3 regions of the Paenibacillus sp. BIHB 4019 genome follow, and region 1 is predicted to be linked to each of the others. Evidence: riboswitches for the same ligand, from Rfam matches in the RefSeq annotation. Region 1 holds a riboswitch; each other region holds the start of a gene.

Region 1 (3,209 bases):
AATCATTTCCTTGATCACATCGAACAATCCTTTCACAAAGGGAAACTTATCAAGCTCATATTTCATAAATTCCATAAAAAATGGGCGATTGCTGCAACAACAACCCGCTCATTTGCGTCTGTTTTATTATAACCCCAATTAGCCATTCAAGCGAATCTGACGCAAACAAAAAGAAGAGGCAAGGCCTCTTCCGCATCCAGTCATATTTAGCTTATGATTGCGATAAACTAGAGCACAATCCATAAAGAACTGCTACTAATTAGCTAAGCGATGGCTTGTTAGGACCAATCACATAAACGGTAAATCCTTTTTTCTTACCAAATTTATTCGCTTGCTTTTCACTGTCAAAATAAACATCGATCTTATTGCCCTTGATCGCACTTCCGGTATCTTCAGCACGGCGGAAACCAATGCCCTCGATATACACCCACCAACCGAGTGGAATGATATCCGGGTCAACGGCAATTGTCCGTCCTTCCGATACTTTAGCGCCAGATGCCGTAATTCCGTAGTCAGGATGTCCTTCGCTCTTGCCCGTAGAAGCTAAGCCAGCTGAATAAGCCGTCAGGGTGACGTTGCTGAGCACTTTTTTGGATGTGAGCGTTGTGCCGTCTACCGTTACATTGTTGCTGGTTGTCGCTGTCGACAGCACAGTAACTTTAGGCTCCGGCTTTTTCGTACCGACTGCAACGACCTGATTGACCGCAACCGTTTCGACTACCTTGTCTACCACTTTCTTGGAAACAAGTACACCATCTTCAAACTGCTTCTCAATTTTGATCGTTACGACGCCTTCTTTGCCCGTCTGCACAACCTTCTCCTTGCCTACTTCCAGGTTCGGATCTTCCTTCTTCACAATGGTGAACGGCGTTGTGCTGGACGACTTGCCTAGCTTCGTATCGACGCGAATGACTGTTACGGTCATATCCGCGCTGACGCCCGAGCCAAGCGAAGGTAATACTTTATCATCATCTTCAACAGGAATATTTAATTTCTTTATCGCTGCCTGCACGGTTTTCTCTGTCGTGTACACCGTTGATGTTTTGCCATCAGCTTTTACAAGTAGCGGTACCGCATGCTTAATTTCAAAGCGGTCCCCATCCTTTACTGCCGTATTCAGAGGTACAGACACCTCGTCATGCGGGCCAATTGTAATAGCTTGTTCATCCAGTAGGCGTTGCAGGACCCATTGTTTCGTTGAAACAACAGTTTCTTGTCCATTCACTACTACGGATACGCTTTTGTCAGCCGATCCGTACAACAACACCAAAAACATGAAAGTCATAGCGATTGAGATCGTAGTACTCAAAAGAATCAAACGCAAGTTTTCACGCTTCCATCGCAATGCGAAAGACATGCTGGATGATCGTTTCCCATGGGTCTCACTTGCTTGAATAATGCCCACTTCATCGGTCCTCCTTCATAGCCCCGCCGTCGAATTACGCATGATACCATTGACGCGACTATAGTATATTGGCGTGCTTCTAGCACGCTCCAGTATATTTCCTCTGCAACCTCCTAGATTTACCCTATGACGACGGTTTACCCAATATTCAAAAATAAAAAGAAAGCCCGTCGACAGAGGATCTGTATCGTGGCTTCCCGGGAACGTCAAAATAGACTATTCAGGAATGGTGGATGCACGAGGTTGATCACTCTCTATAAACGCTTACGAGGTTAGCTGTCGGGTTCGGGCAAGAGAGCTGCCCTATCGTCGGAAGAATGCTCATGGCAATCCCCGCCAAATTCACCCCTAGAAGAAATTCAATGCGCGTGCAATGTGATCCGCAAATTCCTCACAGCATCGTGCCTGGTTCCCCCGCTCTCCAAAGTTCGAAGATTAAGCGCAAACTGGAAATCCAATACAAAAATTTAAAGCTCTGAAATGAATCATACCTTCATCTGAGCCTAATTGTAAAGATCAGATAAAAACCGATTTAAGCGAAATTTTAGGATATTTACGGAAAAGAGAGTCTATTTCAGCATGAAAAATTAGTTTTATCGCCGGAAAGGTCACTTATTCTCGTTTTTAAAGCCGTTTTTACACAATTCCGAAACATTTTTTACCGTTTTCGGTCGTCAAATTGGCGATTTCGGCTACCGATTTTCCTAATATTTCTGCTGCCGCTTCCGCAACGAGCGATACATAAGACGTCTCATTTCGTTTCCCTCGGAATGGATGAGGGGTCAAATATGGGGCATCCGTTTCGATCAAAATTCGGTCACTCGGAACCATCGCAAGCACCTCTTTTGGCACCCTTGCATTTTTGAATGTAAGCGGTCCCCCGAACGATATATAGAAGTTCATATCGAGGCATTTTTGAGCCGTTTCTGGACTGCCGGAAAAACAATGCATAATGCCTCCGACCTCAGAAGCATTTTCCTCCTTCAGCAGCTTGACAATATCTTCATGGGCATCGCGGTTATGAATAATAATTGGTTTTTTCAGCTTCTTGGCTAAGCGAATTTGCTCGCGAAATACGCGGTGCTGGACATCTTTAGGAGACGTATCCCAGTGGTAATCTAGTCCGATTTCCCCAATAGCTACCACTTTAGGATTAGAGCAAAGCTCTTCAATCCATCCCAGATCCTCCGGCAGCATGTCGATGCTGTCAACGGGGTGCCAGCCAACTGCTGCATAGATAAAATCATATTTTTCTGCCAGCGCAAGTGTTGTTGGAATCGTTTCCCGATTGAAACCAATATTAACCATTAAATCCACCCCTGCCGCACGCGCTCTTTCGATAACAGCTTCGCGGTCTTCGTCAAAATGCGGGGAGTCCAAATGTGTGTGCGTGTCGAATAAAGAAATCATAATTGAGCAAGCTCCTTCTATATTATAGTCTAAGGTGAAACGGTCGAAAGCCGTCCTTTGGCGGCGCGTTTCAGTCCGAGAAATATAGAGAAAGTATGGCAAAATCATATACTTTCCTATATTTTAAATAACATTCGTACTTTATCGCTTAATTGATCAGCGGCAGCGCGCAGCTTCTCTTCCGGATAATACAAATGGGACTGGCCCTGATGAAGTCCAGTAATGGAACGAATGATGTCAGATTTCGTGGAAATTTCACTGACAGTCTCGTAGCTGTCCATTAACAAAATCGGCGTCTTTTCTTCTTTTCCGCCTTTTTTCGTATCAGGCTGATACACATCATACGGTTGATCAAATGGAAAATCAATTTCCATATGGTAATCCGGGTTCAACC
Region 2 (3,209 bases), 2.1 Mb from region 1:
TGTATTTGCGCCAGCCGAAGGATTTCCCGGCATTTCTGTATTTGAGCCAGGTTTTGCAGGCGGAGGCGATGAAGACAGCGATTGAGGCCCATCGGCGGAAAAAGCCATTTTGCATGGGGTCCCTGTATTGGCAAATGAACGATTGCTGGCCTGTCGCCTCATGGGCGGGAATGGACTATTACGGGCGCTGGAAAGCACTGCAATATTATGCGGCACGCAGCTTCCGCGACATCATGCTGTCGTTTGACTGCGCGAGCAGCGGCCGTGTCGATTGTTATGTATTGTCAGATCAAAATGAGCCTTTCATCGGCGAGCTTGCGCTTGAGCTGCGTTCATTCGCGGGCAAGGTGCTGAAGCAGTTTGCCGTTCCGGTATCGCTTCAGCCAAACAACGGCCATATCGCCTGCTCCTTAGAGCTGGAAGCGCTGCTTTCCGAGGGCATTCAGCCAGGCGAGGTCGTTCTTGTGGCGAAGCTAAAGCAGGGCGGACTGCTCGTAGAGGAGAAGGAGCATTATTTCAAGCCGATGAATGAGCTTGAGCTTGCGGCTCCGGCCATAAAGATCAGCAAGGTTCAAGGCAGCGGGGGCACCGCTTATGTACTGGAGACGGATACGCTGGCCAAGCAGGTTCGGCTTTCCGCATCGATCGAAGGTATTTTCAGCGACAACTATTTCGATCTGCTGCCGAACGAACCGCGTACGATTACGTTTTATGCGCGAAATCCGCAAGGGGGTCAGGCTTTCAACGCTGCGTCGCCGGGCGAGCTGACTGTCCATTCAATGACCGATTTTATTTAAAATATAGGAAAGGATATGATTTTCCCATCCTTTCTCTATATTTCTCGGACTGAAACGTGCCGCGCCGCCAGAGGACGGCGAAAGCCGTTTCACCTTGAAAGAATAAGCAGCCAATAGAAAAAAAAGAACCTTCCCTGCCAGCTGAAACATGGCGGGGGAAGGTTCTTTTGCATTATGGCGATCCAAAATAGGCTAAAAAATAGAAAGGTAGAATAAGGAGCGGCTAAGTAAAATAGGTTCCTCAGAAGCGTTGTCGTCCGGTTCAATTTCTGCGGTCCAGCTTTTGAGATGATGAATCGCATGATCGAATAGGTTGTACACACTGTGATGATCGGCTTGCTCGCTCCGAAGCGATCGTCCTGTAATAGACAAGGTGCCGATAAAGCTGCTCAGCGCGCTGCACCACAGGCCCCAATCGTTAGGGCGCTCCATCTCGTCGACAAATGTTTCGCCAAAGCCAATGCCTTTGTCCGTCGTTACCCGCAAGCAGGCACGGTTTCCGGCGTCGTCTACATTGAGTGCTGGAATGACAAACAGCTCAATGCGTTTGACCGTAAGCTTCATTGCGTGCTTCGCCTTAGGCGGAGCGTCCGGCGCATGAAGGACAATCATTTTCATCTCTCCTCACGTTCGCTTACGGAGTTAGCTGTCGGATTCGGGCCAGTGAGCTGCCCTACCAGTGCGCAATGCACCGGATTCACCCCTTGCGATTCAAGCTTTCGCTTCAACCACGTTGTTGGTTCCCCCGCTTTTTCAATTGAAAAATTAAGCGATTAATATTAGAGTGCTAGAATTCGGCTAGGGATATATATTAAACCGTTATTCCTCAATTGTAAACCTTTTAGTAGTAAATAAAATAAATAGTGCTGCTGCCTAATAGGCAAACGGGCGCTGCCGTCAATTGGCGGCAGCGCCCGTTTGCCATAAAAATAGCTGCGGGTTTATAAGAAAACACCTATTTGCAGTCTGACCGCTCATGTATAAGTTGTCATAAGCTAGTGCATAGGGAAAATCCAGCCAACCCATAGAGCAAGAAGAGTGAGGGTAAACAGCAGCACTGGCGGAATGATGACAAGCGTTACTTTGACATAATCCATCCAACTGATTTTTACTTTGGATTTCTGCACGAGATTCATCCAAATGAGTGAGGCTAGCGTGCCTATCGGTAAAATGAGTGAGCCAATATCGCTCCCAATGACGCTGGCGAGGTAGGCGATTTTGAGGGTAAGCGGGTCGAGGTTCATTTCAGTGAGCGTGATCGTGCCGATCATGAGCGCGGGATGATTGTTGACGAGTGTCGACATGGCGGAGACGAGCCCTCCGATTAAAATGCTTGCATTCATCAGGCTGCCAGTAACGAGCGGCTCGAACACCTGAACGAGTCCTTGCGTCAAGCCAATGTTGTGCAGGCCATAAATAATGATATACATGGCGAAGGCGAATATGAGTATATGCCAGGGGATTTTACGCAAAATGTCGTTCGGCGGCATTTTCAGGTAAATCCAGCGCCAACAAAGGAGCAGCAAGGAGCCGAAAACAGCGACCCACTCAACGGGGATGTGCAAATAGGATGCAGCAAATAAGCTGAGCCGAACGGAGAAGACGAAAAGCAGAATCGATTTCATAAAGCGGCTGCTGTATTTGGGCTGCGCAGGCTTGCTTCCGGCAGGAGTAAGTAAAGGATGGTAGCCAGAGTGAATAGGGACGATTGAGATCGCACGGGGTACTTCCCGGGGAAGCTGATGGTAAAAGTAGAGGAACAGCAGCAAGGTGAGCAGCAGCAGACCAAGTGTAGCGGGGATAAACATCATGACGGTATGCATGTACAAATCCATGCCGACAATTTTCAGCGCAATCAGATTTACAATATTGCTGACTCCGATGGGAGCGCTGGAGGCGGTAGCGATTAATGCTCCTGAGAGAAGATATGGGATTTTTTGGTGGTTTTTCAGTCCCATGTGATGCAGCATAATGAGCAAAATCGGGGTTGTGATAAGAATGCTGCCGTCATTGTTGAAAAATAGCGTCATCAGAAAACACATCAGGTTTACATACCAGAACAACCTAAGTCCTGAGCCTCGTGCCCGAATAGCAAGCCCTTCGGCTGCCCAGATGAAAAAGCCGAAGCTTTCTAGCACGATAGCCATGACGATCGTCGCCATAATAGTGATGGCGGCTCCGCTTACAGTGGCGCTAATATGCGCTAGGTCGGACAACGAGACGACGCCGCTCAGTAGGACGAGTATGGCGCCAAACGTAGCAGGAATGGCTTCATTCAGCCCTCTGGGACGCCACAAAATGAGCAAGATAGTGAAGAGGAAAGCAAACAGGGACACGATCATGGAAGGTAGCGAGATCAAATGGTAATCACCTCGAATTCTTGATTAAATTCATAGTGAAGCGGGAAAGGGT
Region 3 (3,209 bases), 190 kb from region 1:
TGGCCAAACGGAGTACGAGTCTACGGTGCTGATCAAGCGCAATGGCGGGCAAAATGGGCCAATCCCGCTTATATTCTCCTTTACAGACGGCGAAAAGATTTCGAAAACATGGGATGCCGCCGAGTCGCATATCCAGTATAAGGTTGTGCATGCTGCTCCGCTTGCCTGGGTGGCGGTTGACCCGAAAAACAGCAATGTGCTGGACAACAAGCATATTAACAATTTTATGCGCGCAGAAGTGCCCGAGCAGTCGCGCATTCGATGGAGCCTCGGTTTGACGAAGCTCATTGAAGGCTTGCTCGGATCCGTAGGCTGGTAGAGAGGAGGTTGAAAAATGAAGCAGCATATGAAGCAAGGCTGGCGGCTCGCTATCCGCCATTTCTATATCGTCATTCTGTTATTCCTTTACCAGCTATTATGGGGACTTTTCCTTTACCGTTTTGTTGATATGACTGTACTGCCGCTGCTGCGGCGCTTTCCGCTCCAGCATCCGTCTGACTCGGCCGTGTCGCTGTTCTTCAGCGAGGCCCAGTTTCAATTGACGAAGACGGATTTGATCAATCCTTATTTGTGGCTTCTGGGCGGCTTGTTCGCCGCCCGCATGCTGCTGACGCCGCTGTTCAATGCGGGGCTGCTCTACTCGCTGCATCATATGGGCGAAATAGGCGAAACGCAGTTTCTTCAAGGCATTCGCAAAGCTTGGAAGCCCGTGACGCTGCTCTATTGGCTGCGCACGCTGCTTATTTTCGCACCCGGCTGGTTCCTGCTGCCTCGCGCCTTCAAGCTGCTTATGGAGGGCCATTCGCTAGGCGAGCTGCTGCAAGGCACGCTGCCGGGCTTTGGCGGCTGGCTGCTATGGAGCTTCCTCGTTCACCTGCTGCTGCTCGCTATGCAGTTCGGCGCCGCCTCCGGCACGGGCTCCTTGCGCTGGCTTGGCCATGCGCTCCGAAATCTTTTCCCTTATGCCGGCATCTCTCTGCTGATGTGGCTGCTGGCTATTGCCGCTTCGCTCTGTGTGTCTGGGCTTTCCTATGCTTGGGCAGGCATGCTGGCACTCATCATGCATCAAGCCTATCATCTGCTGCGCACCTTGTTAAAAGTATGGACGCTCGCTGCCCAATACGATTGCCTGCAATCCAAGCAGAGCTGAGACCCTTAGAAAAATGAGGGCAGCCCTACCTAATTCTCATTTAGTATTCTCATTTTTCTAAAGTCCTTCTCATAAAAAAAACCGATTGCGGCCAGAAGGCCGCAATCGGTTTTTTGCCGTTATCCTGGACCTGCAGGCAAAGCCTCCATTTACTTCCCAGCCTATATGCCGACCTAGCACAAACTCTCTAAATCTTCATTTTACGCTATAATTCTTGCCTATTTACACGATTCTTAGCATATTGGCTGCCTATTTATCATATAAACTGACAAAATGTTTTTTTGCCCAAGAACGGCGATAGAACGAACATTTATTAGGCAAGAAACTTGTTTTAACGCAAAATTGAGCCAAAAGGTTACATGAGAATTATTAGAAATTCATTCATATAGAAGGAAATCACATGAAAAAACCGAATTATTAGCGCAGAGCAAAATTAAACCAGCCTAATTTTTTATACCGCAAAGGTATAGAAATACGGGGGAACCACTTTGGGTGAATTGATTTCGATGCTTGGACGGCTTGATTCAAGTGTCTTGGAAATCATAGGGAACCTTCACAACCGAACCCCACAGCTAACCTCGTCGGCACCGGAAGGAGTTTCAAATTTTGAAGAAGGTTACTGCACTACTCGTTGGTCTTGTATTAATGCTTGCTTTCCAAGCAGGCAGCGTGTTCGCGAGTTCGAAGATGGATGGTGTTATCGCTGATCTGATCGGCACACCGTACCAAAGCGGCGGAACAACTACGAAAGGCTTCGACTGCTCCGGTTTTACGAAGTATGTTTTCGACAAAATGGGCATCGATCTTTCCCGTACTTCCCAAGCTCAATCGAACGATGGCAGTGAAGTGAAGAAGAGTGACCTGATCGCTGGCGATCTCGTATTCTTCAACACGAGCGGCAAAGGCATCTCCCACGTTGGTATTTACGTAGGCGATGGAAAGTTTGCACATGCTTCCTCGAGCAGAGGCGTTATTATTAGCAAACTTAGCGAGTCTTATTATGCTGATCGTTACGTATCAGCTACACGCGTTATGAGCCAAGACGCTTACGACAAGTACGCAAGCGAGCAATAGAGCCAGACCACGCTTTTTTCGCTTACATAACGAAAAGCTGCTGTCTCAATCAGCAAAGCCGCAGTTGTTTGTCTTCGGACAAATCGCTTGCGGCTTTGCTGTTTTCTGGCACGGACACAAGGGGGCTCGTTTCCATGTATGTATATATTCACCGCAAAGACCTGCGTTCAAACGATTTGCGCAGTTTTGATTATTTGCGCCGCTCTGGGCAGCGCGGCTTTCATCTGCTCATTATAGATCCGGCTCTGGCGGACGGCGACCGGCTCTCTTGCCACAGCGGCCGGACCTTCCTGACACAGGCCGCCTCCCTATTGGAACAATACAAGGCGGCAGGCGAGCAGCTGCATGTGCTTTACGGTGATCCCGCTGCTATTACCGATGCGCTGCTGCAAGCACATCCCATTGAAGAAGTCGTCGTCCACATGGACTATACGCCTTATGCAAGGGCACGCGACCACGCTATACAGCAGGTTGTACGCGCAGCGGGACGCCGCTGGATGCCGCTCGAAGATGCGCCGCTGGCCGATTTGGAGGAGCTCCATACATTTTCCCGGCGCAGTGAGCCTTACAAGGTATTTACGCCGTTTTACCGCATGTGGCAATCCTTTATGCAGAGCCACTATTCCCCTGCGGGCGAGACAACACTGCAGCAGCTTAATACGCTGAAAAATATAGATGCCAGCATGGCAGAGCGCTTCAGTCTGCCGCGGGAGCATTCGGCAGCACCTGCCCTTCTGCAATTAGCTGACAATATACAACGCGGGCAATCGCATGAGGCGGGCAATCCAGCTGCCTTAGAAACGCTTCATGCAGCCGACGCGCTGGAGCAGTTTCTAAATCGCCGCCTGGCTGGCTATGCTGACAGCCGCGATCAGTTTGCAGTCGGCCAGACGAGCCATTTGGCGCGTTATTTGAATACGGGAGCGCTGTCAGCACGGCAAGCCTACGAAGCGGCGCAGCAGCAGTTTGGAGCCGAGGCGTGGAT

What was found. A riboswitch is a leader RNA that binds a small molecule or an ion and turns the genes downstream of it on or off. The one in region 1 is predicted to bind cyclic di-AMP.
Region 2: another riboswitch for cyclic di-AMP. It lies ahead of BBD42_RS18300 (hypothetical protein); the one in region 1 lies ahead of BBD42_RS08870 (resuscitation-promoting factor).
Region 3: another riboswitch for cyclic di-AMP. It lies ahead of BBD42_RS08085 (C40 family peptidase); the one in region 1 lies ahead of BBD42_RS08870 (resuscitation-promoting factor).

The regions. Positions count from the first base shown of each region.
Region 1 covers NZ_CP016808.1:2,100,926-2,104,134, forward strand. The annotation lists gene rnmV (ribonuclease M5) at 1-18, opposite strand, end outside; gene BBD42_RS08870 (resuscitation-promoting factor) at 260-1,405, opposite strand; cyclic di-AMP (ydaO/yuaA leader) riboswitch at 1,651-1,857, opposite strand; gene BBD42_RS08875 (TatD family hydrolase) at 2,042-2,815, opposite strand; gene BBD42_RS08880 (HD domain-containing protein) at 2,932-3,209, opposite strand, start outside.
Region 2 covers NZ_CP016808.1:4,210,564-4,213,772, forward strand. The annotation lists gene BBD42_RS18295 (beta-mannosidase) at 1-797, shown strand, start outside; gene BBD42_RS18300 (hypothetical protein) at 990-1,409, opposite strand; cyclic di-AMP (ydaO/yuaA leader) riboswitch at 1,414-1,579, opposite strand; gene BBD42_RS18305 (arsenic transporter) at 1,793-3,157, opposite strand.
Region 3 covers NZ_CP016808.1:1,912,032-1,915,240, forward strand. The annotation lists gene BBD42_RS08075 (M1 family metallopeptidase) at 1-319, shown strand, start outside; gene BBD42_RS08080 (hypothetical protein) at 335-1,150, shown strand; cyclic di-AMP (ydaO/yuaA leader) riboswitch at 1,581-1,752, shown strand; gene BBD42_RS08085 (C40 family peptidase) at 1,754-2,224, shown strand; gene BBD42_RS08090 (cryptochrome/photolyase family protein) at 2,359-3,209, shown strand, end outside.